Regions from separate parts of the Herbaspirillum sp. WGmk3 genome, predicted to be linked through region 1. Evidence: predicted binding sites of a transcription regulator. Region 1 holds the regulator's gene; each other region holds the start of a gene.
What was found. The regulator LexA, encoded in region 1, represses DNA repair genes until DNA is damaged. The targets are predictions, from matches to a motif close to ACTGTATNNNNATACAGT.

Region 1 (9,780 bases):
GAAGATACCGACCTGCTGTATTCGGGCATCCAGCAGCTGCCGGATGACTTCTGGAACAAGCATGGCAAGGGCATGGAGTCCTGGCAGGAAAGCCGCCACGGCAGCAGCTACACCTACTACCGTGTCACCGGCCCCTATGTGCCCTCGCTGCTGGTCAACCAGTTCGTCTTCATCGAGCCCAAGAATGGTGAACCGGCCTTCTACGGCCAGGTCAGCCAGATCAACGGCAAGACTGCCGTGCTGCAGACCCTGCGCGACTTCGGCCACGCCAAGAACAGCGTCTGGGGCATCACTGCGCGCAACCGCGAGCAGAACTTCGCGCTGAACCTGCTGATGAACCCGGAGTGTGATTTCGTCACCCTGCTGGGCCAGGCCGGTACCGGCAAGACCCTGCTGGCACTGGCCTCGGGCTTGGCGCAAGTGCTGGAGACCAAGCTCTACAACGAAATCATCGTCACCCGCGTGACGGTGCCGGTCGGTGAAGACATCGGTTTCCTGCCGGGCACGGAAGAAGAGAAGATGGGCCCCTGGATGGGCGCCTTCGATGACAACCTCGAAGTACTCAACAAGTCCGATGGCGATGCCGGGGAATGGGGCCGCGCCGCGACCCAGGACCTGATCCGCTCGCGCATCAAGATCAAGTCGCTCAACTTCATGCGCGGCCGCACGTTCGTGAACAAGTTCTTGATCATCGACGAGGCCCAGAACCTGACGCCCAAGCAGATGAAGACCCTGGTCACCCGTGCCGGTCCCGGCACCAAGATCGTGTGTCTGGGCAACATCGCCCAGATCGACACGCCCTACCTGACCGAAGGCTCCAGCGGCCTGACCTATGTGGTCGACCGCTTCAAGGGCTGGGCGCACAGCGGGCATGTCACCCTGGCGCGTGGCGAACGCTCGCGCCTGGCCGATCACGCCAGCGACGTGTTGTAAGCACTTTTCTTCAGCATCAAAGCAAAAAGCCACGTGAAAACGTGGCTTTTTGCTTTTGGGCGGCCGCCGCGCTGGCAGCGACCATGAATGACGGCTTGTTACAGCACGTGCACGCCAATCCACCAGGCGATCGCCGCCACGAAGGCCGAGGCCGGAATGGTGAAGATCCAGGCCCAAACGATGTTGCTGGCCACACCCCAACGCACGGCCGACATCTTCTGCGCCGCGCCCACGCCGACGATGGCACCGGTGATGGTGTGGGTAGTCGAGACCGGAATGCCCAGGGCGGTGGCGATGAACAAGGTGATCGCACCGCCGGTTTCGGCGCAGAAACCGCCGACGGGCTTCAACTTGGTGATCTTCTGGCCCATGGTCTTGACGATGCGCCAGCCACCGAAGAGCGTACCGAGGCTGATGGCGCAGTAGCAGGAAATGATGACCCACATCGGCGGCGCATCCGGGGAGGAATAACCCGAAGCGATCAGCAGCATCCAGATGATGCCGATGGTCTTCTGCGCGTCATTGCCGCCGTGGCCCAGACTGTACATGGAGGCCGACAGCAGCTGCAGACGCCGGAACCAGCCATCGATCTTGCGTGGCGTGGAGCGGAAGAAGATCCACGACACCACGAGCATCATCAGGGAGCCAAAGACCAGGCCCAGCACGGGCGAGAGCACGATGAAGAGAATCGTCTTCAGCAGGCCCGCCGAAATCAGCGCGCCGGTACCGGCCTTGGCCACGGCCGCGCCAACCAGGCCGCCGATCAGGGCATGCGAGGACGAGGACGGGATGCCGTAATACCAAGTCACCAGGTTCCAGAAGATGGCCCCGATCAGGGCACCGAAGATGACGTACTGGTCAACGATGGCCGGTTCGATGGTGCCCTTGCCCACCGAAGCCGCCACGTGCAGTTGATGGAACACGAACACGGCCGCCAGGTTGAAGAAGGCGGCCATGGCCACGGCGGTCTGCGGACGCAGTACGCCCGTGGAGACCACGGTGGCGATCGCGTTGGCGGCGTCGTGGAAACCATTCATGAAGTCGAACAGCAGCGCCAGGACGATCAACAACGCGAGAATATGTAAGCTGATTTGGATTGTTTGCATGGGGGAAACCGTTGTGTGAAACCAGCGGCGTCCCCGTCGGAAATCGAGGGAATCGCCGCTACGCCGCGAGATCAGGCGTTTTCGACGATGATGCCTTCGATGATGTTGGCCACGTCTTCGCAGCGATCGGTGACGGTTTCCAGGATTTCGTAGATGGCCTTGAGCTTGATCAGGGTGCGCACGTCCGGTTCATCGCGGAACAGCTTGGACATGGCCGCACGCATGACGTGGTCGGCGTCGGATTCCAGGCGGTCGATTTCCTGGCAGATCGACAGGATCTGGCGCGAGTTGTCCATGTTCGACAGCAGGCCTACGGCGGCTTGCACCTTCTCCGCACAGGACAGGCACAGCTCGGCCAGGCGTTTGGCTTCCGGCGTGATGGCCTTGATGTCGTAGAGCGAGATGGTCTGGGCCGCATCTTCGAGCAGGTCCAGGATGTCATCCATGCGGGTGATCAGCTGGTGGATGTCATCGCGGTCCAGCGGCGTGATGAAGGTCTTGTGCAGCAGTTCGATGGCATTGTGCGTGACCTTGTCGGCTTCCTTCTCGACGGCTTCAATGGCGTGCACGCGAATTTCAAGGTCGTCGAAATTGGTCATCAGCGCCACCATTTCTTTCGCGCACTTGACCGCCAGCTCTGCATGCTGATTGAAAAGGTCAAAGAATTTGCCTTCAGTCGGCATCAATCGTCCAAACATTTTTCTCTCTCATCAATGGTTAGCGCTCATGTAAAGCGCCGTTTCGAACCGGCCTGCGGCTACCCCCTTGGAAGCCGGTACCCCGCCCTGCCGGTCCTGCACGAACGGCCTTGGGGACCGCTCGCCTTGCATGACACGGGCGGCCCGACGCCGCCCGTGATCCTTGTGCAGCGACACGCCCTGGTGGCGCGCCGCCGATGGCATCAGTCGCCGCCGTAAGGCTGCGCCAGATTGCCGATATAGTTGTCGTACTTGGTATACATCCCCAGGAAGGACAGACGAATGCTGCCGATGGGGCCATTACGCTGCTTGCCGATGATGATTTCCGCCGTGCCCTTGTCGGGCGAGTCCGGATTGTAAACTTCATCACGGTAAATGAACAAAATAACGTCAGCATCCTGTTCGATAGCGCCTGATTCGCGCAAGTCGGACATCACGGGACGCTTGTTGGGACGTTGTTCCAGCGAGCGGTTCAGCTGCGACAGCGCGATCACCGGGCAGTTGAGTTCCTTGGCCAGGCCCTTCAGGCTACGCGAGATTTCCGAGATTTCGGAGGCGCGGTTTTCAGAAGAGCTGCCACCGTTGCCCGACATCAGCTGCAGGTAGTCGATGATGATCAGGCCCAGCTTGCCGCATTGGCGCGCCAGGCGGCGCGAACGTGCGCGCAATTCGATGGGCGACAGCGCCGGCGTTTCGTCGATGTAGAACTGCGCATCGTTCATCTTCTGGATGGCGTGCGTCAGGCGCGGCCAGTCTTCGTCCAGCAGGCGGCCGGTACGCAGGCGGTGCTGGTCCAGGCGTCCGACTGAACCCAGCATACGCATGGCCAGCTGCGCGCCACCCATTTCCATGGAGAACACGGCTACCGGCAGGCCCGACTCGATGGCGACATGTTCGCCGATGTTGATCGAGAAAGCCGTTTTACCCATGGAAGGACGGCCGGCGACGATGATCAGGTCGCCCGGCTGCAGGCCGGAGGTCATCTTGTCCAGATCCATGAAACCGGTCGGAACGCCGGTGATGTCGCTGGTATTGTCGCGATTGTAAAGTTCGTCGATGCGCTCGACCACTTGCGTGAGCAGCGGCTGGATTTCCATGAAGCCCTGAGAGCCGCGCGACCCTTCTTCGGCGATGGCGAAGATCTTGGATTCGGCCTCGTCCAGCATGGACTTCACATCCTTGCCCTGCGGATTGAAGGCATTGCCGGAAATCTCGTCGGCCACGGTGATGAGCTTGCGCAGAATGCCGCGATCACGGACGATCTCGGCATAGCGGCGGATGTTGGCCGCAGAAGGCGTGTTTTGCGCCAGTGCATTCAGATAAACCAGCCCGCCCACCTCTTCGGCCTTGCCGCTGGTGGACATGGCTTCATAGACGGTAATGACGTCGGCCGGCTTGGTACTGTTGATGAGCTTGACGATGTGCTCGAAGATGATGCGGTGATCGTAGCGGTAAAAGTCTTCAGCGCTGACGAAGTCGGCGATACGGTCCCAGGCTGCGTTGTCCAGCAGCAGGCCGCCCAGCACCGATTGCTCGGCCTCGATGGAGTGGGGCGGCACGCGGAGCGCATCGATCTGGGGATCGGATGACTCTCTCTGGCCACGGAAAAATTCTGGATTGCCGCGGGACGATTCTTTCATGGCGCGCATTATAACCTGCTGATGTGAAGCCGTAGGTCCGGCCGAACGTTTTTGCACGGCCAGATGCTTCATGCGAACGAATGCAATATGAAGCCATTGACAAGCCGCGCCATGACGATGACCAGTGGCGGCGTGTCTTGGTACAACTGACAATAAAAAAGCCAGGCGAACCCGGCTTTTCTATTGCAAAACGAATTGCAGCAAACAGGCGTATTACGCTTGCTCGCCCTTGACTGCGATGGTGACATCGACCACCACGTCGGTGTGCAGAGCCACCGACACGGGGTGTTCGCCAACGGTCTTCAGCGGGCCGTTGGGCAGGCGCACTTGCGACTTCTCGACAGCAAAACCCTTCTTGCCCAGGGCTTCAGCGATGTCGAAGTTGGTCACGGAACCGAACAGACGACCGTCAACGCCGGCCTTCTGCGACACTTCCACGGTAGCGCCAGCCAGCTTTTCGCCTTGGGCTTGGGCAGCGGCCAGCTTCTCGGCGGCAGCCTTTTCCAGGTCAGCGCGCTTGGCTTCGAATTCAGCGATGGCTGCATCGGTAGCGCGGCGGGCCTTGCGTTGGGGGATCAGGAAGTTGCGTGCGAAACCGTCCTTGACGCGCACGACATCACCCAGACCGCCGAGATTCACGATTTTTTCCAACAGAATGACTTGCATGTTTTTCTCCTATTTCTCGACGCTGATTAGGCGTTGTGCAGATCGGTGTACGGCAGCAGAGCCAGGTAACGCGCGCGCTTGATGGCGGTGTCAACTTGACGCTGGTAGTGGGCCTTGGTACCGGTCAGGCGTGCCGGCATGATCTTGCCGTTTTCCTGGACGAAGTCCTTCAGGGTGTCCACGTCCTTGTAATCGACCTGTTCAACGCCAGCGGCGGTGAAACGGCAGAATTTCTTGCGCTTGAACAGCGGGTTTTGCTGTTGGCGCTTGTTTTTCAGCTTGCTTTTATCGAACTTTTTACCGAATGCCATGGTTGGCTCCTGTATCTAAAAATTGGGTAAGGTCTGTTTGGCTACCTTGCGCCGCTCAATCCGGCGCGACCGGGCCAAAATCAACGATATGAAACACGACGCTCTTGCTGTTGCGATTCCTGCGGGCCAAAAAGCCGGTGAACCGGAAGACTTCACCCAGTGCCGCCCTGTTGAGCGCACCGGAGATTTCCCCCGCTGCCAGCGCCGCGATCTCGAATTCGACCTGACGCTTCATGCCAGCCTCCGTCTGCTCCGACTGATGCTGCAACCTGGCAGTGACAATCGGGATACCGGCCGGCGTATAACGTAGGACATCACGTTCTGCCAGGCTGGCGATGACTTGAAACTGGTTCACTCTCCGCGATGTTCGCAGCGCTTAAGCTGCCGGAGCTTCGGTACGGCTCTTGGCCGCGTCTTCCTTCTGCACTGCCTTCAGGATGGGGGAAGGACCGGTTTCGGCCTTCTTCATCTTGACGGTCAGGTGGCGCAGGACGGCGTCGTTGAACTTGAAGCCGGTTTCGATTTCAGCCAGCGTTTCGCTGTCGACTTCGATGTTCAGGCAGACGTAGTGAGCCTTGGCCAGCTTCTGGATCTGGTAAGCCAGTTGGCGACGGCCCCAATCTTCGACACGGTGGACCTTGCCGCCGCGGGTGGTGACGATTCCCTTGTAACGCTCGATCATCGCCGGCACTTGCTCGCTTTGGTCCGGGTGGACGATAAATACGATTTCATAATGACGCATGTAGACTCCTTATGGACTTATTGAAGACGCCCACCCCGGCGTCAAGACGGGTGTGGGAAGAGGAAAACCAGAGATCATACTAGGTTTCCGTCCTGACAGCAATGCCGGCGTCACGGCACTGCGGCCGCGGGGCCACAACGCGGACCGTGCACATCGCCGCCAGCGGCTCAAAACCAGATTCTTCAGTTGCAGCGCGCTCTATATAAATGAGAAAGCTTGCCTTTTCCGCCCCGGAATATGCATGTTGCCGTTGACACAAGGATTGCACCTGTATAAAAATACAGACTGTTCATCCAGACAGCCTTCCCTCCGAGAAAGGCCACCCTCATGCTCAAACTGACTGCGCGCCAGGAACAGATCCTGAACCTGATCAAGAACGCCATCGAGAACACCGGCTTCCCTCCCACGCGTGCAGAGATCGCTGCCGAGTTGGGCTTCCGTTCCGCCAACGCCGCCGAAGAGCATCTGCAGGCCTTGGCCCGCAAGGGCGCCATCGAGATTTCCCCCGGCACCTCGCGCGGCATCCGCCTGCGCGAATCAGGTACCACAGGCATCAGTACTGCACGCCAGATGGCCCTGCCCCATCCCGCCCTGATGCAGCTGAGCCTGCCGCTGATCGGGCGCGTCGCAGCGGGCTCCCCCATCCTGGCCCAGGAACACGTGGAAAAGACTTACCAGGTCGACCCGGCCATGTTCCCGGCCAAGCCCGACTACCTGCTCAAGGTGCGCGGCATGTCCATGCGCGACGCCGGCATCCTGGACGGCGACCTGCTGGCCGTGCGGCGCGCCGACCAGGCGCGCAATGGCCAGATCGTGGTGGCCCGCCTGGCTGACGAGGTCACGGTCAAGCGCTACCAGAAGAGCGGCAGCGTCATCACCCTCTTCCCCGAGAATCCGGAATTCGAGCCCATCATCGTCAAGCCGGAAGACGACCAGTTTGCACTCGAAGGACTGGCCGTGGGATTGCTGCGCAGCTGGAACTGAATTCGGGGCGGCGCGCAGGCCCGACCGCCGGAAAGACGCTGCCAGCGGCGACTGATCGCTTGTTTATGCATGAACCTCCGCTTAAAACGGAGGTTTTTTGCTTTCTATTTAGCTCTTCACCTGTGACCGGTTACGCATATCATCCTTGCTGGACAGCTATGCCCGGCGCAATGGATGCGCCCAACCAAGAGGACCCTTTTCGATGTCGACGCGCAAGAGCAGCAACAAGCACGGCAAACATATTCCGGCCCCAGCGGCCGCCAAGTCCAACCTGCAGGATCTGCTGGACGTTCGCAAATGTCTGGACCTGCTCGACAATCGCAAGACCGAGGAAGCCAAGGCGATCTGTACAGCCGTATTGGCCCGCGCCCCCAATCTGGTGTTTGCCAACCACGCACGCGGACTGATCGCCATGCAGGAAGGCCAGTTCGCGCAAGCCGAGCAATACCTGCGCAAGGCCATCGAGGCCGATCCGAACAACGCCGAATACCTCAGCAACCTGGCCGGCACGGTGCTGAGCCAGGATCGCATCGACGAGTCCATCGCCATCTACGAGCGCGCCATCGCCATCGACAAGGAAAACCGGGCGGCACGCATCGGCCTGGCCAATGCCCTGCACGAAAAGAACGATCCGGAAGCCTCGATCAAATACTTCGAGGATGCGGCCCGGCGTGAACCCAACGCACCGGGCCCGCTGTCGCACCTGGGCCGCGCCCTGATCGACGCACGGCGCTTTGACGAGGCGGTCGCCACGATTCTGAAGTCGCTCGAATACCAGATCAATTTCGCTCCCTCCCACACCGCCCTGGGCGAAGCCTTTCATGCCATGGAGATGTACAAGGAGGCCGTGGAGTCCCACAAGACCGCCATCCTGCTCGATCCCCAGGACACCTACGCCCACAACAAGATCGCCGATAGTTATCTGAAAATCAACAAGATCGAAGAAGCCCACGAACACCTGCTGCGCGTCATCGAGATCGCCCCCAAGGATCCGAATGGCTACGTCAAGCTCGGTTCAAGCTACTTCAACACGGGCGACCGCTTCGACGATGCCATGCGCATGTTCAAGCAGGCCCTGGCGCTGGACCCCAAGCACGCCCTCACCTACAACAACATCGGCGCGATCCAGCACGATCATGGTGATTATGACGATGCGCTCGGCAATTTCCGCACGGCATTGGCGCTGCGGCCGAATTACCCGACCGCCAAGCACAACCTGGCACTGACCCTGTTGCTGCGCGGACAGTTCGAGGAAGGCTGGGAGTGCCACGAGAGCCGCCTCACCACCAAGGAACGCGCCCACGTCTACCGCCTGATCCACAAGCTGTTCGAGGTCATTCCGAAATGGGATGGCAAGTCCTCGCTGGCGGGCAAGCGCATCCTGCTGATGCACGAGCAAGGCTTTGGCGACAGCATCCAGTTCCTGCGCTATGCCCGCTTGCTCATGGAGCAAGGTGCCAGCGTGGCGCTGCATGTGAAGAATCCTCTGTACCGCCTGTTCCAATCCTTCACACCGGCAGTGACACTGGTGCGCGAAAGCGATCCCCTGCCACCCTGCGACTGCGCCTATGTGCTCATGAGCCTGCCCTATGCCCTGCGCACCCATAGCGTAGAGGATATCCCGCGCTATGCGGAAGGCTATCTGTCTGCCGATGCGTCGCTGGCGGCGCACTGGAAGCAGAAGATTTCCACCTTGACACGATCAGCGGACAATCTGCGCGTCGGCATCGTCTGGGGCGGCAATCCGGAGCATGGCAATGACCGCCATCGTTCGATTCCACTGGACAAATTCAAGCAATTGTTTGAAGTCCCCAAGATGGAATTCTACTCATTGCAAAAAGGCAAGCCTGCCGACGGCCTGAAGGACTTGCCAGCCGATTGGCCCGTCTTTGACCTGGGCAATGAGTGCCAAGACTTCGCCGATACCGCTGCCGCCATCAGCAATCTTGACCTGGTCATCTGCGTGGATACCTCGGTGGCCCACCTGGCCGGAGCACTAGGCCACCCCACCTGGGTACTGCTGCCGCATGTCCCCGACTGGCGCTGGCTCAACGACCGCGATGATTCCCCGTGGTATCCCGGCATGCGCCTGTTCCGCCAGCCGGCAGTCAGTGATTGGGACTCGGTCCTGAAAAAGGTTGGCGAAGAATTAACGCTGCTGCAACATAAGAAAGCCCAAGGCTGAGCTGGCAAGGAGCGCCCAGCCACTGCAGGAAACCGCCCTTCCCGGGCGGTTTTTGCTTTTCGGAACATTTTTCTTGGCCGCAACAGCAATTTTCCTAAAGTTTTTGGAATTGCCGTCGAAAAAGGATTTGCTTGGAGTTTCAAAGCACGCAGTTTTAGTTCGGAAAGCCTTGAAAAAGATTTTTTGCAAAAGCCCTAAACTTTTTCCAAGACTGCCCGATAAAGCAATCAACAGAGGTTGAAACGCCTGGGGCTCATGGGTAGAAGACCAACGTTAGGCACTGAAACTCGGATCATCGGTCTCAAATCTTAGGAGAATTAACATGGCAGCAGTCATTAATACCAATATTCCGTCGCTCAATACGCAACGGAACCTGAATTCCTCGCAGTCGTCGCTCAATACCTCGATCCAACGTCTGTCGTCCGGCCTGCGCGTCAACAGCGCCAAGGACGACGCCGCCGGCCTGGCCATCGCCGACCGCATGAACTCCCAGGTCAAGGGCCTGGCAGTTGCAC
Region 2 (9,780 bases), 210 kb from region 1:
AAGCCAAGATCATCCAGATTGACGAACGCGGTTTCGTGCTCGGCCGCCGCGCCCCGGTCACGCTGGGCATTACCGGCTCGGTCGGACCGGCCGTGCAAGCCTTGCTGGAAAAGGTCGACGGCAAGACCGATGGCAGTTTCCTGCAGAAAGCCAATGCCGATCGTGAACGCTGGAACAGCAAGCTGGACAGCGCCGCCGAGATCAAGCGCCATCACAAGAAGATCAAACCGCAAAGCGTGGCCCGGGCCCTGAGCGACCTGGCCGACGATGATGCGCGCTTCGTGATCGATACCGGCGTGGTCACGCTGTGGTGCGGCAACTGGATCCGCCAGCGCGGCCAGCAGCGCCTGCTGGCCTCGTTCAACAATGCCGCGGTCGGCACTTCGCTTGGCCAGGCCAATGGCATCCAGGCACTGGACCGCGAACGCCAGGTGATCGTGGGCGTGGGTGACGGCGGCTTCACCATGCTGCTGGGTGAGTTCATGACCAGCGTGGAGCACAAGCTGCCGGTGAAGGTGATCGTCTTCAATAACCGTGAATGGGGCCTGGTGCATCTGGAGATGGAAGAAGCCGGCATGCCTGCCTTCGAGGGCTCGGAATTCCCCAATGCCGACTTCGCCGCCTTCGCCCGTGCCTGTGGCGGCCAAGGTTTCACTGCGCGCGCGCCGGAAGAGTTGCAGGAGAGCCTGCAGCAACTGCTGGCCGCGCCTGGCCCGGCGGTGCTGGATGTTTTCATCGATCCGTCGGAGCTGCCCGTCATGCCGCACATCAAGATGGAGCAGATCTGGAAATTCGGCCTGGCCAAGGTCAAGGAAAGCCTGATTGCCATGCAAGGAGGATGAACCATGGATGCCATCGAACAGCAACGAGAAGAGTACGCCAGGCAGCTGCGCCTGCGTTTCGAGCAATACAAGTGCTGGGCCATCGAGCACTGGCCCGTGGCGGAACAGCCGCTGGACGACAGCGCGTTCATTGCGGCCGAACGTGAACTGGATCTGCTCACCGGCACCATGCTGCACCCGGGCCGCAAACCCGACGGCATTCCCGCCAGCGGCGCGCAGCAAGCGCAGTTTGAAGACGTGACGCCAGCGCCCTGGCCGTGAAATCTGCGCGGGGAGAAATCTTCCTCGCGCATTCTTACGTGCGGTTACGCCTCCCGCTTATAGGGGGGCAGCGGCAGGCACAGTAAGCTTCATCTCACAGGCTGCACCGCTTGCCAGCCCATTCCATCAGACCAGAAGGAGAACAGCATGAGCGAAAGCAAAACCGGCAAGGACCATCGTCCCAACCAGTACGACACGCCGTCCGAAGTAACGCTGGATGAGGCCAATGAGATGAGCTTCCCCGGCAGCGATCCGGTGTCCACCTCCAACATCACGCGCATCGAAAAGGCGCCCGAGATGGACAAGGCCAAGGACGACCACCAGAACAGCCACCGCGTCAAGGAAAACACCCCCAAGGCCAACTGATCCAGTTGCGCCCGATTCCTGGGCGGCCGGTGCATGCCGGCCGCTTTTTTATTTGATGAAGGGAGAACCATGATGAGCAATCGCTACAACCAATTGAAGGTCGCCGTGCTGGTGACCGATGGCTTCGAGCAGGCCGAACTGCTGGAACCGAAAAAGGCGCTGGAAGCCGCCGGCGCGACGGTCCACATCCTCTCCGACAAGAGCGACAGCGTGCAGGGCTTCAAGCACGTGGACAAGGGCGAAGTGGTCAGTGTCGATGGCAGCCTGGATAGCGCCAATCCGGCTGATTATTCGGCCGTGCTGCTGCCGGGTGGCGTGGTCAATGGCGACGCCATGCGCCTGCTGCCCGAAGCCCGCAATTTCGTGCGTGCCGCCAATGATGCGGAAAAGCCCATCGCCTCCATCTGCCATGGCGGCTGGCTGCTGATCTCGGCGGGCATCGCCAAGGGGCGCACCGTGACCAGCTGGCCCAGCTTGCAGGATGACTTCAAGAATGCGGGTGGCCAGTGGGTCGACCAGGAAGTGGTGCGGGACGAAAACTTCGTGTCCTCGCGCAAACCCGCCGATATCCCGGCCTTCAACAATGAATTCATGAAACTGCTGGATGAGCAGCAGCGCCGTGAACAGCGCCAGCAACCCGCCGACGCTGCAGGCGATGGCTCCATCTCTGCCGGCGGCTCCTCCAAACCGCAATTGTCGGAGAAAGGCAGTGCCCCGGCCGCACCGCCCAACCATGAAAGCGAAGCCTTTGCGGTCGCCCATGGCGAATCAGCACAAAGTGATGGCTAGGCACGGTTTCAGGCTGATATGAAGGAAAGTGAAAATCGAGGGCTAGCCCCTCGATTTTTTATGGCCGGGCGACGGGTTGGCTCTGAAGCGCGCGCCTGTTGCGTGAAGGAATTGACCAAAACTGCCAGCCCTGAAAATGAGCATGCCGCCCGGACCACGCCGGACGGCATTGGCACCACCAAGGACGCCAGGCAAATGGCCGGCATCCATCGGCGGCCTAGCCCCTCTGTTCCGCTTGATGCTTGTGCATGGCTTCGGCCAGCAGTGCCAAGGCAGCCTTCTCGGCCGCTTTACGTTTCTTGCAGATACGCACCGGTTGCGCACCGAGGTCCAGCAAATCCATGTGCCAGAGTTCATCAATACGGGTATCGATGTAGGCGACGTATTTGTGCTTGTCCAGCTTGGTGACACGCGGCATGAAATGACCGGCTTGCTGCTGTTCGACGGAGCGGGCGAAGTGTTTCATGACAAGTCTCCTGGGCACACGGGCGTGAGGGGGGGACGGCATGACAGGGGGCGGGAGTGAAGCTGACTACAGCTTAGTCGATCAACGCCGCAAGGGAAGGTTTATTTCATTTGCAGTGCTGATCGACTGAAGGGATGACGATTATTTCTTGGCGGCATCCACGGTTTTCTTCAGGTCACGGCCCATCTGCAGGTGTTCCTGCAGGCCCGGCAGCGTCTTGGCGGCAAAAGTCTTCACATCTGGATCTTGGGCTTCCTTGGACGACTTCTGGAACAGCTTGACCGCATCTTCATGAGCGGACACACCAATCATGCTGGCATAGCGCTTGTCGAAGGTATTGCCCTTGAGCTTTTCCAGGATGGCGATCTTGGCGCGCTGGGCCATGCTGGGTTCAGCCGGCAGGGTGACATCCTTGCTGGAGGCCAGTTGCTTGAGCTGCTCATCCACCGTGGTGTGCTGGTCGATCATTTTCTGGGCGTAATCCTTGACGGCCTGGTTGCTGCTCTTTTCGAGCGCGATCTTGCTGGCTTCGATTTCAGCGTGGCCGGCTTCGGCGGCGTTGGTCATGAAGCTCTTGTCCTTGCTGTTCACGGACTCGGCCGCTGCATTGAAGGAAAAGGCGGCCCCGGCGATCATCAGGACGCCGGCCCCGATCAGGCGGCGGCTGGCGCAGGTGTGCAGGCGGGATTGAATATTCTGGGTACGTTGCATGAAAGGCTCCTTGTCGTGTGGATGATGGATCAGCTTCTGCCCCATTCGGGGCTGCCATGTTTTCACTGTAGTCAGGAAGGGCGGCGGCTTGCATCAGACAGCGCCAATGACCGATGTAAGAATCGATGAGCGGCATGGCGCCCGGATCATGCGTGACTCATGCGTGACTCACTGCTGACGGCGGCGATTGCGCAGATACAGCACCTGCCCCAGCAAAGCGGTGAAGAGCAGGAACACATTCGAGACTACGAACACCCAGTCCCCTTGCAGGACGCTGTAGGCGACGAAGCCGGTAGAAGCCGCCAGTTGACCCGCAAAGAGCCAGTGCGAGACGCCCTGGGTGGAGCGGCTGCGCCACTGTTCGTAGACCTGGGAGGAGATGGTGAGCAGAAGGATGAGGGTCGCGCCCCAGCCGATGAGGTCGGTGATGTGATCGGACATGATGGTCGATATGAGCCCGTGAAGGCCCGGCAAGCGAATGGTGTGCCGATGGTGGACCAAGCCGGCAGCGGCCACCATCGGCCAGCGCCGCGAGGCGCTGTAGGAAGTTTCCCCGGCAGCCCTGCAACGCAGGTCGGCGCATTCGCACGGGCCTGCGCGAATTGGCCGACCCGACAAAGGGCGCATGTGGCATTGCGGCATCGGCGTCACTTCCCTAGTCTGGAGTGGAAGTCAAGATCCCCCTTCAGATCCCCCTTTACAGCCATTCCCATCCACTCAGGAGGTCAACATGCACGCTACCCGAACCATTGCCGACGTCATGACACGCGGTGTCCATACCTTGAGCCCGGATGATTCCGTCATCCGTGCCGCCCAGGCGATGGAGTCACTGGATGTAGGCGCCCTGCCCGTCTGCGATGCCCAGCACAATCTGGTCGGCCTGGTCACCGACCGCGACATCGTCCTGCGCGCCGTGGCCCGCAATCGCCTTTCCGAGAGCCTGCCGCTGACCGAGGTAATGAGCCACGAGGTCCTGTGGTGCTACGAAGATGAGCCTGTAGATGATGTGCTGGACGATATGGTGCAGCGCCAGATCCGCCGCCTGCCCGTGATGGACCGCCAGAAGAATCTGGTCGGCATGGTGAGCCTGGGCGACGTCGCCGCCAAGACCCAGAATCGCGGCGTGGGCAACGCACTGGCGGAGATTTCCTTGCCCGCTGCACCGGTGCGTCCGGCACAGGAAGTGTCGCCTTCTGGCGACTTCGAATTGCCGGAAGTGCGCAACAGTGACATGCACGAGGTCAATATCGGCCACAAGTAGGGCTGGCGCGGATTTGCGGCGCGTTCGAAGGCGTGCGATGTAGGTGTTTTCCTACGCGTTTATTGGACACTGTCCGATCTTCTTTTTTGCGCTGCATCGCTACTATGCATCTCAACGAACTCGAAACCGAGGACCCCACATTCCGATACGAACGTCCCCCTCCGTCGTGTCATGAATACAGTCCATCCCCCATCGGTTTATCCCCACGAGTCGTTTTCATAAGCAGAAATTCTCCGGCGATTCCCCCGATCCCCGGCGTCTTATATCCCTCCCCCTCAGGCCGCCTCCCTAGGCGGCCTTTTTTTTATCTTCATTTTTATCCGCATTGGTTTCTTCACCTGAAGAATGGTTCGCATGGTTCGAATGATTCAGTTGCCCTGTCCGGCGATAAACGCCAGAGCATCGGCATAGGCCAGTTCGCTGGTCGTGCGCAACATCGGGCAGACATGGGTAGAGACCGGCTCCTGCGGCGCTTGCGGAGAAGCGCCGATGAGTACGATGCCGCGAAAGCCGCCTTCCTCGGATTGCTGCACGCCTGGCTGCATGACCGGTGCTCCTTGCGCATCGGCCACGGGGCCGCTCAGTTCGCCCAGATGGTGACCGCCGGGAATGTCGATGGGAATGCTCATGGTGTGCTCCTCTGTTCAAGGTGAAAGACCCGGCAGGAAGAAACCTGTGCCGCCCGCGCCACTGACGCAGGTCAGGCAATGCAGCCTCTTTCCCCGCGCCGGGCCAGGAAGAAGTATTCTTGTCAGCATAAGAAACACTGAAGGCAAAGGCAGCAAGAAGCCACCGGCTCTCTGCGTAGGAAGCGGCGAAGATGAGTCTCTCCGGGGGGACAGGAGAGGCAGACGTTGCGCAGGGGTGGCTTGGGGATGCTGTCGCCTGGGGTGCTTGCCTCTCTGTCTGGAACCGTCATGCCCATCAATTACCTGCGCCGTCTGACCAGTCCGGCGCGCACCGATCTCTCCAACCGCCATCTGGGGCGTTCGCTGGCCTTCATCGCCGGCGCCGTCAATGCGGGCGGTTTCCTGGCCGTGGGCCAATACACCTCGCACATGTCGGGCATCGTCTCCTCGCTGGCCGACAACCTGGTGCTGGGGGAAACCCTGCTGCTGGTGGCCGGCGCCAGTGCCTTGCTGTCGTTCCTGCTGGGAGCGGCCTGTTCAGCGGTGATGATCAATTGGGCGCGGCGGCGCGGCCTGCACAGCGAATACGCCATGCCGCTGATGCTGGAAGCCATGCTGTTGCTGTGTTTTGGCATTCTCGGCAGCAATCTGGAAAATCACCGTCTGCTGTTCGTGCCGGTGACCGCGGCCTTGCTGTGCTTCGTGATGGGTCTGCAAAATGCCATGATCAGCAAGATTTCGCGATCGGAGATCCGTACCACCCACGTCACGGGCCTGGTCACCGACATCGGTATCGAGATCGGCAAGATGTGCTACTGGACCCTGGCCCCCCGCCAGCCCCATGAGGCGGTGACGGAAGATCCCGTGCCGGGTGCGCGGCGCAAGTTCATGCTGCTGTCGTCCTTGCTGCTGATGTTCTTCCTGGGGGGCGTGGCGGGGGCCTTCGGTTTCAAGGCGCTGGGTTTCCTGGCGACCATGCCGCTGGCGGCCGCGCTGTTCCTGCTGGCGCTGGTGCCAATGATGGATGATCTGGCGCGCCCCTGAGAGGAACGGCTTGATCCACCCTTGCCCGTACAGCGTACAGGCAACAGGCAACAAAAAAGGCGCTGAACGCGCCTTTCGTTTTCTTGTTATCGGTCTCTCGCGCCGACGGTGCGGCCTCGGAGGGCCGTGTTCTGCTGTTGTGACCGTGCTGCGCCCGCCGCTGCCTGAGGCGGCCAAGTTCTTTCCGTTCAGCCCTGCTGCTGCGGGGTGCTATCGGTGCTATCCGACTGCTGCGGTTGCCGGGGGGCGCCGTTGCCCTCCTGCGGGGTGCTCTGGCTCATCTGCGGCTGGGCCGAGGTCGCGGCACCGTTGCCGCCACCACCGTTTTGCGCTGCTGCCGCTGCAGCTGCTGCGTTCTTGCGGCCATGGCTGTTGAGGCCACCCTTGCGTCCGGCTTCCCGGGCTTCGGCGGAGGTGAACTCATGGGCGGCACCCTTGGCGTGGGCGGCCTTGCCTCCCATGCTGGCGATCTGGCGCTGTTTCTCCCTATCCATGGCGGCGAAGCCGCGATTGCTGTTCCCCGGATTTTGTGAATTTGCCATGTGTGACTCCTTGTCTTGGATGATCGAATGGAGCAGACATTTGTCATTCGCCGCCCTCTTGCTCTGCGCGAGCATGCAAATGACAACCCAACTTTTGTCCACATCTGCAGTGTAGAAAGCCTCACCGATCCTCACTATCGGAAGAGCTCTTCTGCCAAGGTCAGCAATGGCTGTCAGACATGTAGGAAAAACTGAAGATGAGCTTGCATTTTAGGTATCAATTGCTGATGGATCAGCGATCTTCGGCATTGCCCCCGGGAAATTTCACGTGATTGAAAGCCCAAAGGCAGTTTTTTTCACACCTCAAAACAATTACTGTATATTTATACAGTCTTTGCTTTTACCCGCACTTTCCTGCTGTTTCGCATCCTCGTTTTCTTGCCATGTTGACATCCAGCTCTCCGGTCCCTCGTCCGGAAATCATCCACCCCTCGCTCTGGCTGGCCTCCCAGCTGGCGCGCGGTGGTGCGCGCGGTGTCTCCAGCGGATTCGAGGCGCTGGATGCCGAGCTGCCCGAACGCGGCTGGCCGCCCGGGGTGCTCATCGAGCTGCTGCTGCCGCAGGAGGGCGTGGGCGAGCTGCGCCTGTTGCGCCCGGTACTGGCGCGTGCGCCCGCCACTGCCCGGCGCCCGCCGCAGGCTGGCCGGATCGCCCTGCTGCAGGCCCCACACCAGGTCAATGCCCCCGGCTGGGCGCATATGGGGGTGGAAGCATCACGGCTGCTGCAGCTGCAGGCCGATCATGCGGCCGACGCCTGCTGGGCCGCCGAGCAGGTCTTGCGGGCCGACAGCTGCCAGGCCCTGCTGATGTGGCAGCCGCGCTTGCGCAAGGGCGATCATGACCTGCTGCGGCGACTGCACGTGGCAGCGCAGGCCGGGCAGACGCTGTTCTTCATGCTGAGGCCGCTGTCCTGCGCGCGCGAGCCTTCCCCCGCGCCCCTGCGGCTGACGCTCAAGTCAGCGCGCGACGGGCTGGAGATCGGTTTTCTCAAGCGCCGCGGACCGCTGCGCGAACAAAGCCTGTTTCTCCCTTTGCTGCCTTCACCGAATTTGCAACGCCATGTCACCCCTGTGGATCGCCGTACACCTGCCACTGCTGCCGCTGGAAGTCTTCCGTCCGAACTGGCTGGATGAGGCAGCGGCCGTGGTCTTCGAGCGCGATCGCGTATCCGCCCTGACGGCACCGGCGCGCGCGCTGGGCGTGCACGAAGGCATGCGGCGCGGCGGCGTGCAGTTGCTGGCACCGCAAGCGCATCTGAACGAGCGGGATATCCTGCGGGAGCAAACCACCTTGCAGCAAGCCGCCCTGGCCCTGCTGCAATACACGCCCCAGGTCACGCTGGCCGAAGAGGACTGCATCCTGCTGGAAGTGGGCGCCAGCCTGCGCCTGTTCGGCGGCATCCGGGCCCTGTGCCGCAAGATCCGGGTGACCATTGCCCGGATGGGACTGTCGGCCACCCTGTCCTGCGCCGTCACGGCCACCGGGGCCTGGCTGCTGGCACGCTATGGCTACGTGCGCACCCTGAGCCACCATTCCCTGCAGCGCCGACTGGACCGTCTCCCGGTGGTTCTGCTCACCGCCGCCCGTGCCCATCTGGAATGGCTGCACGGGCTGGGCTGCCGGCAGCTGGGCCAGGTGCAGCGCCTGCCCCGCGCCGGCTTGCAGCGCCGCTGCGGCAAGGAATTGCTGGGCATGCTGGACCGCGCCTATGGTGCCACGCCCGAAGTGCATGACTGGATCGTGGCACCGCCAACCTTCCAGGCCCGGGTGGAGCTGCCGGACCGCATCGAGCACACCGACATCCTGGCCGCCTATGCTCAAGGCTTGCTGGCCCAGCTGGCCGGCTGGCTGACCGCACGTCAGTTGGCCATCAAGAAGCTGCGCCTGTGGCTGGAACATGAACGCGGACGGCAGGCAGTGGCGCCCACCGAGCTGCAGGTAGCGCTGTCGGTCCCGGCCTGGCAGGAAGACCACCTGCACACCCTGGTCAAGGAAAAGCTGGCCCGTTCCTCCCTGCCCGCCCCGGCCATCGCCCTGGGGCTGGCCGCCGATGAACTGGAAAGCCAGCAGGCGGCCAGCGAGATGCTCTTTCCCGAACCCGGCGGCAGTGCCGAGGATCACCAGCGCCTGCTGGAACTGCTGGTGGCGCGTCTGGGCGCGGACAAGGTGCAGCAGGCCGCCCCGCGCGCCGATCACCGGCCCGAGATCGCCAACCGCTGGTGCAGCGTGATGCAGAGCCCCGCCAGCCTGCCGGCTGCCCTGAACACCGATGCGGCACGATTGCCGCCGCGTCCGTTGTGGCTGCTGGCCGAACCCTTGCCCTTGCGGATGCAGCAGCACAAGCCCTTCTATCGCAGTGCGCTGGAATTCACTTCGCCGCCCGAACGCATCGAAGCCGGCTGGTGGGAAGGCCGGCCATTGACGCGCGACTACTTCACGGCGCGCGATGCCAGCCATGCCTATTACTGGATCTTCCGCCAGTGGCGCGGCGGCGAGTGGTCCGACGAGGAGCCGCAGTGGTTCCTGCACGGCCTGTTCGGCTAGGAGCACGGCATGCAAGCTTCCCTGCCCTTGGGCGTCCCCCAGACCGGCCTGCCCGACTATGCCGAACTATATTGCCGCACCAACTTCAGTTTCCTGCATGGGGCCTCGCATGCGCAGGAACTGGTGGATCGTGCCATCGAACTGGGCTATCGGGCCCTGGCCATCACCGATGAATGCACCATGGCCGGCGTGGTGCGCGCCCATGCCGCCTGGATGGAACAGGTCAATCGCGGCAAGGCCAAGGATTTCAAGCTGCTCATCGGCAGTTGCTTCCGTTTCACGGCTTTGAAGGATGATCCGGCCCACCCCCTGGCGAGGATGACCC
Region 3 (9,780 bases), on a different contig from region 1:
AGCTCCTTCTGCTCATCCTTCCAGCGCGCCTTCCATTCGCGCTCGCGCGCATCGATCTGTGACTGATCGTAGAAAGTCGCATCCGGTGCCTTGCGCGCAATCCCCAACTGATCGATGGCCGCCAGCAGGCTCCCGTTGAGTGCATAGGATTCGGCCAGCGCCAAATGCTGCAGGGCCTGCTTGCCCTGCGCTGCGTAGACCTTGGCCAGCAGCTGCTGCACCTGGGCATCCGAACGATACAGCTGCGCTTGGTCGCGCAGGTAGGCCACGGCCTGGTCGTAGCGGTTGGCGGCGATCAGGGCATCGGCGTACTGGCGCGCGACGCTGCGCGAGATCGGGTACTGCTGGCGCATGCTCTCCGCCACCTGCAGCGCCTGCTGGGTCTGCTTGCGGGCGATCTTGATGTCGATGTCGAGGCTGCCGAAGAAGATGCCGGTCTTCATCGGGATGGCCGCTTCCTGGGCCTCCTTCAATGCGGCCTCGGCCTGCTCGAAGCGGTTCTGGCGGTAGTAGGCGAAAGCCAGGCCATACTTGGCGGCGGCCGTCATCAGCTTGGTATTGCCTTTGGCCTGGTCGGTGAATTTGGCGACGTTGTCGCGCAGGCCCTGCACGCTGTCATTCTGCAAGACCTGGGTACGGGCGCGCGCCAGCTGGAATTCCGGGTTGTCCACGCGCTGCTTGTAGCGCTGGTCGCGGATGCGGGCCTGGATGTCGGCGATACGCTCGGTGGTCAGCGGGTGCGTCATCAGGTAAGGCGGCACGGCATCGCTGTAATTGCGCGAGGCCGTCTGCAAGCGGCCGAAGAAGGTCACCATGCCCGACGGATCGAAGCCGCCATCACGCATGATCTGCAGGCCGATGCGATCGGCCTCGCGTTCGGCATCGCGGCTGAAGTTGAGCTGGCGCTGCACGGCCAGGCCGGTGCCGCCCATCATGGTGGCCATGGCGGCATCGCCCCCGGCCTTGGAGACCCCGGCCAGCGCGCCCAGCACGATGGCCGCCAGCTGGATCATGGAATTCTGCTTCTGCTGGCCCAGCATGCGGGCGATGTGGCGCTGCGCCACGTGGCCGATTTCGTGCGACATCACGCCGGCCAGTTCGGATTCGGACTGCGCCGCCAGCACCAGGCCGCTGTTGACCCCGATGAAGCCGCCCGGCAGCGCGAAAGCGTTCAGCATGGGATCGCGCACCATGAAGAACTGGAAATCGAAGCCAGCCTCGCCGCGTACCTCAGGATGAATGGAGACCAAGTTCTGGCCGAAATTGTTGAGGTATTCCGAGATCGGGCCATCGTCGACATAATCGCGGTCGGTGCGGATGTCGCGCATGATTTCTTCGCCCAGCTTGCGCTCCATCAGCGGCGACAGGCCTTCGCGTTCGGTATCGCCCAGGGTCGGCAGGCCTTGCGCCACGCCGGGATGCGGCAACAGCGTCAAGGGAGCGGCCGGCAGCAGCAGGAAGGTGGCACTGAGCGCACGCATGAGCAGACGGCGCAGGGGGCGGCGGGAAAGTTCAGGAACGGTTCGTTGCATGGACCCAGTCATCGATGGCAGACACATGGTGAAAGCAAGACAGCGGCAGCGGTGCAGGCGGTGCACAGCTCTGCGCTGGCGGCAAGCCGCAGGCTGCCTGCTATGATACCCGCTCCTTTCCCTTCATTTCATCATCAGCGAACCAGCATGAGCACATCCGGCGACTCCGCGCCCAACGGCGGCCTCACCCATTTCGACCAGGGCGGACAAGCGCACATGGTCGATGTCGGCGCCAAGAACGAGACCCATCGCGTGGCGCTGGCCACCGGCGTGATCCGCATGCAGCCGGCCACACTGGCCATCATCGAATCGGGCACGGCCAAGAAGGGCGACGTGCTGGGCATCGCCCGCATCGCCGCCATCATGGCGGCCAAGCGCACGGGCGACCTGATCCCGCTGTGCCATCCGCTGGCCTTGACGCATGTGTCGGTGGAGTTCGAGACCGATGCGGCCAGTTCTTCCGTGCGCTGTACCGCGCGAGTGGAAACCTTCGGCAAGACCGGGGTGGAGATGGAAGCGCTGACGGCCGTGCAGGTCGGGCTGCTGACCGTCTACGACATGAGCAAGGCGGTCGACAAGACCATGGTCATGACCGATATCTGCGTGACCGAAAAGCGCGGGGGCAAGAGCGACATCAGCATGGCGCGCCCTTGAAGCAGCACGCTGCAGCAAATTCGCTGTGGACAAGACAAATCAAAAATGACAAACGCGCCCGAGGGCGCGTTTTTTCATGCTGCCTGCGCTGCTGCAAGCGCAGATCAGCCGCGGCAGTTGGCCGGTGCAAACTTGGCCGGCAGCGTACCGGCGACGAAGCCGGTATTGGCGGTAGCGCCTTCGGGCGTGGCGGCCTGCTTCACATCCTTGGCAGCGCATTGCCACTGGATGGTGCCGGAGGCGATGGTGGGGGTCAGCGTGAGCGTGCCGCCGTCGCCCACGCGCGGGCTGTAAGTGATGGTGATGACACCGCCCACGCCGCGCTTTTCCATCGGCGAAACTTCGATCTTGCTGACGTTGTCGGTCGGGGTGAAGGCCGGCAGGCCCAGTTGCGCCACGGTGAAGACGCCGTTGTTGGAGCTGATCTGCTCGGTCACGGCCAGCTTGTAGGGTTCGGCCAGGTTGAAGCCTTCCGAGACGCGCGCGCGGGCGATGTAGTCCTGGTATTGCGAGGCGCCCAGCATCGCAAGAATGCCGACGATGGCCAGCGTGACCATCAGTTCGAGCAGGGTGAAGCCTTGTTGGGGGCGACGGGTGACGACGGGTTTCATGGGATCCTCGTAAAAATGAAAAGGGCGTTGCCAGTATCGGCAGCGCCGGTCATGCGTACCAGCGAAAAAATTGCAAAGCTATCAGGTTTGTCGTGCTGCGGCGCTGACCTGGCTCAAGCACGGCCGGGTATCGGGCGCCGCGGCACCGGTTCTGGTGTGCAGCGTGCCGGCCATCCCCATGGCCTGCACGCGCCTTTGCCGCTCAGGCGGCCGTTTTCTGGCGCTCCTGCTTCCTGCGCTTGAGCGTCAGGCCGGTCAGCACCACACCGAGCGCACCGACCAGGCCGGGCAGGCTCAGGTGCACCGCAGCGCCCGGCAACACGAATTCGGTGTCGCCAATGAAGCCCTCGATCCAGCCCTGTACCGCGACATCGCTGAAGATCATGCCACCGGCGATGTAGCCCAGCAAGGCTGCACCCAGGGTGACGATGACCGGGAATTTCTCCATCAGCTTCAACACCAGGGTACTGCCCCAGACGATGATGGGGATGCTGACCACGATGCCGAATACCACCAGCAGCAGCTGGTGCTCACCGGCCGCTTGCTCGGCGGCGCTGGCGATGGCGATCACGTTGTCCAGGCTCATCACCAGGTCCGCCACGATCACGGTCTTGACGGCGCCCCACAGGCGGTCGCTGCCGTTGATGTCGGTGTGCTCATCGTCTTCGTTGAGCAGCTTGATGCCAATCCACAGCAACAGGATGCCACCGATCAGCTTGAGGAATGGCAACTGCAGCATCGTCACGGCGAAGGCGATCAGGGCGATGCGGATACCGATCGCACCCACCGTGCCCCAGACGATGCCCTTCATGCGCAGCTTGTCGGGCAGATTGCGGCAGGCCAGGGCGATGACGATGGCATTGTCGCCACCGAGCAGGATATCGATCAGGATGATCTGCACCACGGCGACCCAGTTCAGGTTGGCCAGGAATTCCATGCATGTCCTCTTGGAAAAACAGCGCCTCGGATCGGGCGCATGGCTGGAAGACCGCGTTATGCGCGGTTAGTGCCTCCCATCGGGACGGCTTGCCAGAAATGACATGGGGAGCCGGAGCTCCCCATGCTGGTCTTGCGGTACTGCTTTACTGCCGTGGCTGAGCGAGTCAGCCCGTGGTCAATTACAGCACCGACTTCAGCAGACGGCCCATTTCGGACGGGTTGCGGGTGACCTTGATGCCGCACTCTTCCATGATGGCCAGCTTGGCTTCAGCGGTGTCAGCACCACCGGAGATCAGGGCACCTGCGTGGCCCATGCGCTTGCCCGGGGGCGCGGTCACGCCGGCGATGAAGCCAACCACCGGCTTCTTCATGTTGTCCTTGATCCAGCGTGCAGCGTTGGCTTCGTCAGGACCACCGATTTCACCGATCATGATGACGGCGTCGGTGTCCGGATCGTCGTTGAAGGCCTTCATGACGTCGATGTGCTTCAGACCGTTGATCGGGTCGCCACCGATACCGACGGCGGAGGACTGGCCCAGGCCCAGGGCGGTCAGCTGGCCCACGGCTTCATAGGTCAGGGTGCCCGAGCGGGAAACCACGCCGATGCGGCCCTTCTTGTGGATGTGGCCGGGCATGATGCCGATCTTGATTTCGTCCGGGGTGATCAGGCCGGGGCAGTTCGGGCCCAGCAGCAGGGTCTTGGAACCGGCCTTGGCCATGCGGTCCTTCAGGGCCAGCATGTCACGCACGGGGATGCCTTCGGTGATGCAGATGGCCAGGTCCAGCTCGGCTTCGACGGCTTCCCAGATGGCAGCAGCAGCGCCGGCGGGCGGCACGTAGATCACGGAGACAGTGGCGCCGGTGGCGTTCTTGGCTTCGGTGACGTTGGCATAGATGGGGATGCCTTCGAAGTCTTCACCGGCCTTCTTCGGGTTCACGCCTGCGACGAAGGCATTCTTGCCATTCGCGTAGTCGCGGCACATGCGGGTGTGGAACTGGCCGGTCTTGCCGGTGATACCTTGGGTGATGACCTTGGTGTCTTTGTTGATGAGGATCGACATTTCTCTTCCTTGACTGTGATGCCTGCGCCGCGGGCGGCGCCTGGGCTGCAATCGCTTGCAGCCGGCGGCTCGCGCCGCGCAGGCTTGCGTGTTGGGTTACTTACTTGGCAGCTGCCACGACCTTTTGGGCGGCTTCTTCCATGGAGTCGGCCGAGATGATCGGCAGACCGGAATCGGCCAGCAGCTTCTTGCCCAGGTCTTCGTTGGTGCCCTTCATGCGGACCACCAGGGGCACCTTCAGCGAGACGGCCTTGGAAGCCGCGATCACGCCTTCGGCGATCACGTCACAGCGCATGATGCCGCCGAAGATGTTGACCAGGATGGCCTTCAGTTCGGGGTTCTTCAGCATGATCTTGAAGGCTTCGGTGACCTTCTCGGTGGTGGCGCCGCCGCCCACGTCCAGGAAGTTGGCCGGCTCGCCGCCGAACAGCTTGATGGTGTCCATGGTGGCCATGGCCAGGCCGGCACCGTTGACCAGACAGCCGATGTTGCCGTCCAGGGAGATGTAGGCCAGGTCGAACTTGGAAGCTTCGACTTCAGCCGGATCTTCTTCGTCCAGGTCGCGGTAGGCGACGATTTCCGGGTGACGGAACAGGGCGTTGGAGTCGAAGTTGAACTTGGCGTCCAGGGCGATGACCTTGCCGTCGCCGGTCAGGATCAGGGGGTTGATTTCAGCCAGGGAAGCGTCGGTTTCCCAGTAAGCCTTGTACAGGCCTTGCAGGTTCTGGCGAGCAGCCGGGATCGATGCGGCAGGCACGCCGATCTTGGCAGCCACGTCGTCGGCTTGGGCGTCGGTCAGGCCATCGATCGGGTCGATGATGACGTTGTGGATCTTTTCCGGGTTGCTGTGGGCAACTTCTTCGATGTCCATGCCGCCTTCGCTGGAGGCCATCAGGACGACCTTCTGCGAGACGCGGTCGGTGACCAGGGAAACGTACAGTTCCTTCTTGATGTCCGCGCCTTCTTCGATCAGCAGGCGACGCACCTTCTGGCCTTCAGCGCCGGTCTGGTGGGTGATCAGCTGCATGCCCATGATCTGGTTGGCGTACTCCTTGACCTGCTCGATGGACTTGGCCACCTTCACGCCACCGCCCTTGCCGCGGCCGCCTGCATGGATCTGGGCCTTGACGACCCACACCGGGCCGCCGAGCTTCTGGGCAGCCGCTTCGACTTCGTCGACCGACATGCAAGGAATGCCGCGCGGCACGGTTACGCCGAACTGGCGCAGGATTTCTTTACCCTGATACTCATGGATTTTCATGGGAGCTTCCCTTTAGACACTGAATGAATGAAACTTGCCGGATTGAAATTCGGAAGCCGGCATTGAGCCGGCCGACCAGAAAGCAGACTGCAACCCGCAGGCGGGGGTCGCATCCGTTGCCGGATGGAGTCGGGCGCAGGCGTGAGCTGCGCGGGTTGCGAGTGAATTCGTCGAATTGGGCATATGCATGCCGTCTGCTTTAGTTGGTCTGATAGTCGAAACGCACCAGCTTGCGCCGAAGCGTTCGCATTATCCATTCCTGCTCCTGACGTGGGCCTTGCACCGTTGCGCCGTTTTAACAAACCGGCAACACGCGGTATCTCCTCAGGCTTGCGCGCCGCAGCAAAAACTTCCGAATTCTAGCACACGACAAACGGCCTGTTGGCCGGTAGCGCTAACACCGGGCGCAATGCGCAGGAATTACCATCGGGCAGGACAAGGCCGCACGCCGGTGGGAGATTTCGAGGAAAACGCGGGAAAAATGTGCTTGGCCGGGCCGGCCCTGCTGGATGCAGCTTGGGTTCAGGCGGATTCTTCGTCGTCGGCCCAGGCGGTCTGGAAGGCTTCGCGGATGCTGCGATGGGAAAAACCGCGCTGCTGGAGGAAGCGCATCTGTTTGGCGCGGGTCTCGGCATCCTCGGGAGGTGCGGCGTACTTGCGGCGCAGCACCTGCGCGGCACGCTCGCCCTCCCCGGCGGCCAGATCGGCCTTCAGTTCGGCGATGGCTTCACCTTCAATGCCATGGCCGTGAAGTTCGGAGATGATGCGCTGATTGCCGTAGCGCGCCGAGCGGCGATGCACGAGCGATTCGGAAAAACGTTCCTGGGAAAGGAAACGGGACTGCTCCAGCCATTGCAGGAGCTCTTCGATGTCATCGCCCTCTTGCGCGTAAGGGGCAAGCTTACGCGCAAGTTCCTGGCGACTATGCTCACGTGAAGAGAGATATTTGAGCGCCCTTGCTTTCAGGCTGATCGGCGGTCTTGGCATGTTGCGAACTTGCTGTACTGCGGTATTACCTCCCCCTGAGACCGCCAACACAGCACGGCACCAGCGAGATAAACAAGCCACCATCACGACACCCAGGGCTCAGGCAAACCCTGTCGCCGCGATGGCGCTTGAATCCTTTAAGCGCGGATTCAGGAAGCCTTGGCTTCCGCTTCGCCACCGGCCAGTTCCGGCACGCCCAGGGCGACACGGACCTTGTTCTCGATCTCGCGAGCCAGTTCCGGATGTTCCTTCAGGTAGTTACGGGCATTGTCCTTGCCCTGGCCGATGCGCTCGCCGTTGTAGCTGTACCAGGCACCGGACTTCTCGACCACCTTGTGTTCCGAACCCAGGTCCAGGATCTCGCCTTCGCGGGAAGTGCCTTCGCCATACAGGATGTCGAAGTGGGCTTCGCGGAACGGGGGCGCAACCTTGTTCTTGACGACCTTGACCTTGGTTTCGCTGCCGATGACTTCATCACCCGACTTGATCGAACCGGTGCGGCGGATGTCCAGGCGCACGGAAGCGTAGAACTTCAGCGCGTTACCGCCGGTGGTGGTTTCCGGGTTGCCGAACATGACACCGATCTTCATGCGGATCTGGTTGATGAAGATCACGGTGGTGTTGGTGCGGTTGATGCTGCCGGTGAGCTTGCGCAGCGCCTGCGACATCAGGCGGGCTTGCAGGCCCGGCAGGGAATCGCCCATGTCGCCTTCGATTTCAGCCTTGGGGGTCAGCGCGGCCACGGAGTCGACCACGATCAGGTCCACCGCACCGGAGCGCACCAGGGCGTCGCAGATTTCCAGGGCTTGTTCGCCGGTGTCGGGCTGCGAGATCAGCAGGTCGTTCAGGTTTACGCCCAGCTTTTGCGCGTAGGTGACATCCAGCGCGTGCTCGGCGTCGATGAAGGCGCAGGTGCCGCCCAGTTTCTGCATTTCGGCGATCGATTGCAGGGTCAGGGTGGTCTTGCCCGAGGATTCGGGACCGTAGATTTCGATCACGCGGCCGCGCGGCAGGCCGCCGATGCCCAGGGCGATGTCCAGGCCCAGGGAGCCGGTGGACACGGACTGGATTTCCTCAGCGATGACGCCATCTTCCATGCGCATCACCGAGCCCTTGCCAAACTGCTTTTCAATCTGTGCCAACGCGGCGGCCAGCGCCTTGCTCTTTTCAGAGTTGTTCGCAGCTTTTTTGTCGTCCATAAATCTCTCTCGGCAAAATGTCGTGAAGACGGGTGTCAGGGGGAGTCTTGCTGATGTTGCTTGAATGTTGCTTGGATCTTGCTCGCGGTGGCTGGCCATCGCTGGCAGGCCGCGGGTGTTGCCCGGGGGGCAGTGGATGACCGCCCCGATAGAGCGATACTGTATAAAAAAACAGTGCTTAGTGCAAGCGTTTTTGTCGGCCCTAATTCCATCCGTGGGCGAAAACCACAATTATACGAGAGCCCGCCCCGCCAAAAACTTCATAAATCGCAGACGAATGATGCATGGAAGGAAAAAAAACGGCACACTCGCGAGTTGGGGGGAATAATTCGTCAGCAATGGCTTAATTGGCAACAATAGTCGTCATCTTGCACGATATTGCGCTGCGGCAATTATTCAGCCCACGGCATTCCGCAATCCCGAACAGATCGCCTTACAGATCGCTTTACAGACCGTTCTCATGAGTTTAGTGCCCTTCAGCCACATCAGCGCCCTGCGCTGCCTGGTCATCGACGACATGCCGACGATGCGCCAGAACATTCGCATGCACCTCGGGCAGCTCGGCGTGACCAAGGTCGACCAGGCTGCCACGCCCGATGAAGCCATCCGCTTCGTGCAGTCCGGCACCTATGACCTGATCATCTGCGACTACAACCTCAACAAGGAAAGCAACGGGCAGCAGCTGCTGGAGTTCTTCCGCACCCAGAACATGCTCTCGCCGACCTGCATGTTCATCATGGTGACGGCCGAGAGCGGCTACAACCTGGTGGCCAGCGCCGCCGAGTTCCAGCCCGACGCCTACATGTTGAAGCCGCTGACGGCCAGCCGCATCGCCGAACGCGTGGACCGCCTGCTGGAAAAGCAGCACGCCATGCTGCCGGTGACCGAGAAGATGAAGCGCAAGGACATCACCGGCGCCATCATCGAATGCGACAACGTGCTCAAGTCGGCGCCCAAGTGGATCGTCGAGATCATGAAGACCAAGGGCACGCTGCTGATCGAACAGCGCCGCATCGACGAAGCGCGCGAGGTCTACAAGCAGGCCCTGGCCATGCGCGACGACCTGGTGTGGGCCAAGATCGGCCTGGCCCGCTGCAACATCGTGGCCGGCCAGATGGATGATGCGCGCGTGATCGTGCAAGACGTACTGGCGCAGAACAAGCAGTTCATCGCCGCCTACGACCTGATGGCGCAGATCGACGAAGCCCAGGGCAACCAGGAAGGCGCGCTGGAGGCGCTGACCAAGTCTTCCGAGATCATCCCCTCGGCGCGCCGCAGCCGCCTGGTGGGCGACGTGGCCTACCGCAGCGGCCATCTCGACCAGGCGCGCGAGGCTTATGACAAGGTGCTGAAGCACACCAAGGGTTCGCTCACCGCGCAACCGACCGACCTGCTCTCGCTGGCCCAGGTGCACATCGACAGCGGCGACCCGGATGCCGCGCTGCGTTTGCTGGAAAGCGCGCCGCGCCGCTACGAGGAATCCAACCTCTTCGTCTCCGCGCAGGCCGCCGTGCAGGCCCAGGCCTACGTCCAGCT

Region 2: a site for LexA is predicted at 7,226-7,243, ahead of imuA (translesion DNA synthesis-associated protein ImuA). Genes of this name have one in related genera too.
Region 3: a site for LexA is predicted at 8,403-8,420, ahead of recA (recombinase RecA). Genes of this name have one in related genera too.

What each region holds. Positions count from the first base shown of each region.
Region 1 covers NZ_JAKYWT010000002.1:860,229-870,008, forward strand. The annotation lists gene MKD49_RS09720 (PhoH family protein) at 1-933, shown strand, start outside; gene MKD49_RS09725 (inorganic phosphate transporter) at 1,032-2,039, opposite strand; gene MKD49_RS09730 (DUF47 domain-containing protein) at 2,111-2,737, opposite strand; gene MKD49_RS09735 (replicative DNA helicase) at 2,941-4,386, opposite strand; gene rplI (50S ribosomal protein L9) at 4,591-5,043, opposite strand; gene rpsR (30S ribosomal protein S18) at 5,070-5,354, opposite strand; gene priB (primosomal replication protein N) at 5,410-5,709, opposite strand; gene rpsF (30S ribosomal protein S6) at 5,731-6,096, opposite strand; gene lexA (transcriptional repressor LexA) at 6,424-7,080, shown strand; gene MKD49_RS09765 (tetratricopeptide repeat protein) at 7,283-9,265, shown strand; gene MKD49_RS09770 (flagellin) at 9,588-9,780, shown strand, end outside.
Region 2 covers NZ_JAKYWT010000002.1:652,626-662,405, forward strand. The annotation lists gene MKD49_RS08820 (thiamine pyrophosphate-binding protein) at 1-842, shown strand, start outside; gene MKD49_RS08825 (hypothetical protein) at 846-1,103, shown strand; gene MKD49_RS08830 (hypothetical protein) at 1,251-1,469, shown strand; partial or broken gene MKD49_RS08835 (type 1 glutamine amidotransferase domain-containing protein) at 1,542-2,090, shown strand; gene MKD49_RS08840 (hypothetical protein) at 2,476-2,724, opposite strand; gene MKD49_RS08845 (DUF4142 domain-containing protein) at 2,866-3,435, opposite strand; gene MKD49_RS08850 (PQ-loop repeat-containing protein) at 3,604-3,876, opposite strand; gene MKD49_RS08855 (CBS domain-containing protein) at 4,166-4,696, shown strand; gene MKD49_RS08860 (hypothetical protein) at 5,065-5,325, opposite strand; gene MKD49_RS08865 (YoaK family protein) at 5,614-6,369, shown strand; gene MKD49_RS08870 (KGG domain-containing protein) at 6,558-6,911, opposite strand; gene imuA (translesion DNA synthesis-associated protein ImuA) at 7,295-8,044, shown strand; gene MKD49_RS08880 (DNA polymerase Y family protein) at 7,971-9,455, shown strand; gene MKD49_RS08885 (error-prone DNA polymerase) at 9,465-9,780, shown strand, end outside.
Region 3 covers NZ_JAKYWT010000005.1:569,820-579,599, reverse strand. The annotation lists gene MKD49_RS21160 (M48 family metalloprotease) at 1-1,532, opposite strand, end outside; gene moaC (cyclic pyranopterin monophosphate synthase MoaC) at 1,680-2,186, shown strand; gene MKD49_RS21150 (pilin) at 2,291-2,797, opposite strand; gene MKD49_RS21145 (TerC family protein) at 3,000-3,734, opposite strand; gene sucD (succinate--CoA ligase subunit alpha) at 3,916-4,797, opposite strand; gene sucC (ADP-forming succinate--CoA ligase subunit beta) at 4,898-6,058, opposite strand; gene recX (recombination regulator RecX) at 6,581-7,045, opposite strand; gene recA (recombinase RecA) at 7,195-8,244, opposite strand; gene MKD49_RS21120 (response regulator) at 8,705-9,780, shown strand, end outside.